2 linked regions of the Panacibacter microcysteis genome follow. The protein of the gene in region 1 interacts with the protein of each later gene in a pairwise test. Links are inferred from orthologs where the notes say so. Each region holds a gene or a part of one and is shown on either strand. Other genes may lie near its edges.

What was found. The genes of interacting proteins can lie anywhere in the genome.
Region 2: the proteins of priA (region 1) and I5907_RS00495 interact in binary tests that used the Escherichia coli proteins (3 or more experiments, as listed by UniProt). The link is inferred for Panacibacter microcysteis from one-to-one orthologs.

Annotation. Positions count from the first base shown.
Region 1 is NZ_JADWYR010000001.1:2,912,025-2,915,158, reverse strand. Bases 48-3,106 are described here. They hold priA (replication restart helicase PriA), read right to left. Parts: upstream 2,794-3,106; coding sequence 301-2,793; downstream 48-300. Other genes in these bases: I5907_RS11950 (lysophospholipid acyltransferase family protein), read right to left, coding at 2,926-3,106. Also shown: more of I5907_RS11950, read right to left, coding at 3,107-3,134.
Region 2 is NZ_JADWYR010000001.1:111,509-114,440, reverse strand. The notes cover bases 15-2,871. They hold I5907_RS00495 (single-stranded DNA-binding protein), read left to right. Parts: upstream 15-1,149; coding sequence 1,150-1,593; downstream 1,594-2,871. Other genes in these bases: gldE (gliding motility-associated protein GldE), read left to right, coding at 1,682-2,871; mutY (A/G-specific adenine glycosylase), read left to right, coding at 15-1,060. Also shown: more of mutY, read left to right, coding at 1-14; more of gldE, read left to right, coding at 2,872-2,932. UniProt on the Escherichia coli protein: Plays an important role in DNA replication, recombination and repair. Binds to ssDNA and to an array of partner proteins to recruit them to their sites of action during DNA metabolism. Acts as a sliding platform that migrates on DNA via reptation.

The DNA.
Region 1 (3,134 bases):
AGATTAGCAAAAAAATAGACCCATCCAGGAATAGACGGGTCTTAACCAATTCTTGAAAACTTGTAAATACCGGATCATTGCCCATGATCAAGTCTACAGGTGCAAAGTAACTACGCAAATCAGCCCCCTGAAATAGTAGCATGTCGTTTCTTATGTAATGAATGAATTACTGTGTATGTAGTAGTATTATGACAACTTTTACAAACTACTGTTAGCTTAAAGATTGATTTTAAAAATAAAAGACATTTATACACTTATTTCTGCAGAAATGATAAAATATCCTTGAAAGAATGCAGAAAATCAGGCGGGGTCCACATCAATAATAATGTCTACGCTCCTGTAACGTTTATTCGTATGTATAATGATCACCTGTTGGTGCAACTGCATTTTACAATTGCTGATCGTGGCGGCATCTTTCGGTAATTTGAGTAATATATCCTGCAGGTACTGGTTCCTCACCCGGTTTACAACGGGCTCTGCCGGGCCTGATATATTGCTTTTGAATGCCTGCAGCCCCTGCACCATAAGATTGGCTGCTTCTTCGGCTATATGCTTTTCTTTATGCCTGAAAGTAATGTGTATCAACCTTGAAAACGGCGGATAGAAAAAATGCCTGCGGTTGGTAATTTCATACTCGTACAACAACCGGTAATTGTGCTGTTGTACAAACTGCAATACGGGATGAAGCACATTGGTGACCTGTATAAGCACTTTGCCTTTGTCGTCTTTTCTGCCGGCGCGGCCGCTTACCTGCTCCATCAACTGGAAAGCACGCTCATTTACCCTGAAATCGGTAAAGTTGAGCAATGCATCTGCATCGAGAATACCTACCAGGTTTACATGCTCAAAATCTAATCCTTTTACCACCATTTGTGTACCCACAAGTATGTCTACGCGCTGTTGTTCAAAAAGTTTTATCAGGCTGTCGTGATCATGCTTTCCTTTTACGCTGTCATAATCCATCCGGGCTACCCTTGCACCGGGGAAATCTTCCATTATTACCTCTTCTACTTTTTCTGTGCCGAAGTTTTTTTGCATAAAACTATGGCTACCGCAAGCAGCACAGGTGTTTATTACCGGGTACACGGTACCACAATAGTGACAGGCTAGTTTATTCTTTGCTTTGTGGTAGGTGAGCGTAACATCGCAATGTTGACATTGAGGTATCCAGCCGCACACACTGCAGATCATATAAGGCGTGTAACCGCGGCGGTTTTGAAAAATAATCACCTGCTTTTTTTGCTGTAAAGAAGCCTCGATGGCTGTTTTCATTTGTGGGGAAAACATTTGCTTCTGTTTGTCTTTTGCAGGTACCTGCTTTAAATCTACCACTTCAATACCGGGCATCTTTCCTTCACCAAATCTTTCATTGAGTTCAACCAAACTATACTTGCCTGCAAGCGCATTGTGGTATGTTTCTATAGCAGGCGTTGCGCTGCCCAGTAAAACCCTGGCTTGATGAAGCGAGGCATAATAAATGGCCGTATCTCTTGCATGGTAGCGTGGCGCAGGGTCATGTTGTTTGTAAGAGCTGTCATGCTCTTCGTCCACAATTATAAGGCCCAGTTCTTTAAAAGGCAACAGCAGGGCAGACCTGGCGCCAAGCACCGCTTTTATCTCACCGCTTTTTATCTTGTTCCATATTTCAACACGCTCATTTGGATTAAACTTGGAATGGTAGATTGCAATATTGCCACCAAAGTGCTTTTGCAATCGCCGGATGATTTGTGCTGTAAGTGCTATCTCCGGCAGCATATACAAAGCCTGGCGGCCACGTGCAATCGTTTCTGCAATCAGCTTGATGTAAAGCTGCGTTTTGCCACTTGCAGTTACACCATGCAGCAGGCAAACCTGCTTTTCTGCAAATGATTGTTGTACTTTTTCAAGCGCCGCTTCCTGTGCGGCAGATAAAGTAAAATCAAGCGACATATTTTTTGGCAATACCGGCAGGCGGCTGGTATCTCTCTTTTCTGCAACCAGTATTTTTTTGTCTATCAGTCCTTTGAGCTGTGCTGTACTGGCATTGGCTTTTTTGAGCAACGCAGGTTGTGTAACTTCTCCTTCTGCTTTTATAATGTGCAGGTAGGCAAGCATCAGTTCAAGCTGCTTTGGGGCTTTGGTCCATTCGTTGAGCAGCCGGGCCAGTAAATCCTCGTTGTGGTAAACAGGATTGAGTACTATATAGGTTTCTGTTTTGGGTTTGTATTTTTCTTTCAGCTCTTCCCATACATAGCAAACACGCTTTTCAATCAGTTTCTTAATTACAGGATAAACATGCGTTACATCCAGTATTTGCTGCACCTCGCTCAGCCGCAGTTCTTTTTTCAGTTCCAATGCTTCTGCTACAAGGTATTCCTCATCATTCAAGTTGCTGAAATCAAGTCCATATTCTTCATTCCATATAAGTATGCTTTCGCTCGAAAGTTTAAGGTTTGCAGGCACAGCAGCATTCATTACTTCGCCTTCGCTGCACATATAATAACCGGCTATCCATTGCCATAATGCCAGTTGCCCGCCATACACAACAGGATCTGCATCCAGCACATTCATAATTTCCCTGGGCTCAAAGGCCGCAGGCTTATTGGTGTGCAGGGTTTTGATAATACCTGCATATTTCTTATTCTTCAGTTGCACTTCTACCCTTGATCCTTCCTGTACCGATTGTTGAAAATGTGCAGGAATACGCCATGTATAGTTCTGCGGCAATGCCAGCGGTATAATTACTTCAGCAAAGAGTGCAGCAGTGTTGTCCGCATCTGAAAACAATGATGTATTTGATTGAGATGACTGCATGTTGTAGCGCGAATATACCAAACGTGGTGGTGATATTCAGCGTGCCATTGGTGCACAAAGAGCGGAACCCCTGAAGCGTGCGACGCAACAGGCGATGCCATGAAATACAAAAGCCCGGCTCATAACCTGTATTTAATCAACAGCCTTTTGCAATGTGGGAACATTATAATTCCTGTAGCGCCTGAGCCCTGCTTCCATTTTTTGGTGAACGAGTTGTTTTAATGCAGGCATTTCTTTGATGGTATAACCCTGTACCGGTATTTCATCCATGTACACCGCTGCACACCTGCCGGGCGTTAACTCAAAAAAACCACGCCAGTGCATACGGTCTAAGGTATCAA
Region 2 (2,932 bases), 2.8 Mb from region 1 along the record:
GTTTTTGCTGGAATGGAACAAAGCATTAAATAACAGGCCGATGCCATGGAAAGGGGAAAAGGACCCTTATAAGGTATGGCTGAGTGAAGTGATATTGCAACAAACCCGTGTGGAACAGGGATGGGCATACTATGAAAAGTTTGTAAAACAATACAAAGACATTAAAGCACTTGCAAAAGCCAGCGATGAAGCTGTTTTCAAATTATGGGAAGGACTTGGCTACTACTCACGCTGTAAAAACCTGTTGTTTACTGCACGGACTGTAGCAGAAAAATATAATGGTGTATTCCCGGCCAGCTATGAGGAGATTGTACAACTAAAAGGTATTGGACCGTACACGGCATCTGCCATTGCATCATTCTGCTTTAATCTTCCTTATGCCGTAATTGATGGGAACGTTTTTAGAATATTGGCGAGGGTTTTTGGGATTGATACGCCAATTGACAGTACAGCCGGCAAAAAACAGTTTAAGGAACTTGCCGAACAGCTGCTTGACCGGGAACAGCCCGGAATTTACAACCAGGCAATTATGGACTTTGGTGCAACTGTTTGCAAGCCGGCCCTGCCATTGTGTAGTTCGTGCCACCTCAATTCTATTTGTGCTGCTTTTAAAAATGCCACCGTAAGTAATTTGCCTGTAAAAGAAAAGACGCTACAAAAAAAACTGCGATGGTTTTCATATTTTATTTTTCATGCAAATGATACTACGTTTATACACAAAAGAACGGCTAAAGACATCTGGCAAAATCTTTTTGAATTTTATCTTGTGGAGTCGGATGCAGCACCTTCATGGACAGATGACAAGGTTGAAACATTGCTGGCAACGCGGTTGGGCATAAAACAATTTAGTAACGTTACCGTAATTACGGCATTACCACAACAACTTACCCATCAAACAATCAAAGGTTATTTTATTAGCATAAATCTTGCAGAAGTACCACAGGTTTTAAGCGGGGCAAATGACAGGTGGGTAACAACAGAGCAAATGAAAAACCTGCCTTTCCCGGGGTTTATAAACCAGCATTTGCAAAATAAAAATATACAGGCATCTCTTTTTTAGCACTTTAACTTATTTGGTTAGCAGGTTTTTTTATAATTTTAAAGTGATAAAGGGTTATATTTTTTACCGGCGATTAAAAAATAAGTCGTATGAGAGGAGTAAATAGAGTCATGTTGATCGGCAACCTTGGTAAAGACCCCGATGTTCAGTACCTGGAGGGAAACATTGCTGTTGCCAAATTTCCATTAGCTACAACAGAAACTTACAAAGACAGAGCAGGCAAGCTTATTTCACAAACAGAATGGCATACAGTAGTTTTATGGAGAGGGCTGGCAGAACTTGCACAGAAATATTTGCATAAAGGCAGCCTCATCTATGTAGAAGGCAGGCTTCGCACCCGCAGCTGGGATGACAGAGAAGGCAACAAAAAATTTGCAACGGAAATTGTTGGTGATAACCTGATAATGCTTGATAAACGCAACGAGGGCGGCAGCGGATATCACCCCTCGGCACCGGCAGACGGAGGCGAGCAGTTTCCCGGTGGAGATATGCCGCCATTGGGTGATGAACCTGCAGAAGGTTTGCCTTTTTAGAGAATACGTTTTAATAATATTGCTTAATATTGGCACGCTGATAATGGCGTGCCATTATAATTTAGTTTTGTAACCAAAATCGAATCATTTGGAAACTGCCGCAGAATACCTCTTCATCAATGTTTTTTTGCAGCCTGTATACCTTGCTTCAATCGATCCGCAAAGCACCACTGTATTAATCATTCTGTTGTTGGCATTGCTGTTTTTCTCTTTTGTCGTTTCAGGTGCAGAAATTGCATTTTTTTCGCTGGGCAATAAAGACATTAACCTGCTTAAGACCAAGCAGCAGCCAGCTTACAGCAGGGTAATCGATTTGCTTGAACACCCTAAAGAATTATATGCGTCATTGGTTTTGGCCAATAGTCTTTCCAATATTGGCATCATACTTATTCTGAATATTTTGCTGGATGATCTTACAAAAGTTGAATACCAGTGGGTAGAATTTGCCATAAAGGTTCTGGTGGTGGCATTGATACTTGTTTTGTTTTGCGAGATCATGCCTAAAATACTTGCCCGTCAAAACAACATCCGTTATGCAAAGGATTTTGGCATCATCATCGAAGGTGTATTTTACCTTTTTAAAAGACCCGGTGCGTGGTATATCCGGCATTTTGAAAGTGTAGAAAAAAAGTTTTCCCGAAACGCCGGAAGAGCAAAGCGTATGGAGGAAATTTACGATGCTATTGATACCACCACTCCGGGTAACGATGAAAATACCACCAAAGAAAAAGACATCCTGAAAGGTATTGCCAAGTTTAGTAACATTTTTGTTAAACAGATCATGCGTACAAGGCTCGATGTAAACGGTATTGATCACCATACTTCCTTTAAGGATCTTGTAAAGAAGATAGAAGAGTTGCATTACAGCAGGCTCCCTGTTTACAAATCAAACATGGATGAAGTTGTAGGCATTGTAAATACAAAAGATGTTTTACCATATCTCGACCACGATGATGATTTCGACTGGCATTTCCTGATGCGGCAGCCCTTTTTTGTACACGAGAACAAATTGATAGATGATCTGCTGCAGGAGTTCCAGGAAAAACGTGTCCATTTTGCTGTAGTGGTAGATGAGTTTGGTGGCACCAGCGGAATTGTAACTTTAGAAGATATTCTGGAAGAAGTAATCGGTGAAATAAAAGACGAATTTGATGAAGAAGAAACAGGCTTTAAAAAGCTCGATGATTACAATTATTTGTTCGAAGGCCGCACACCTATCAGTGACGTGTGCCGGTTTATGCAATTGCCTATCGATACATTCAACGGCGTAAAAGGAGAAAGTGATTCCCTCGCTGGTCTCGTATTGGAGATAGCCGGCGAAATTCCTGAAATCAACCAA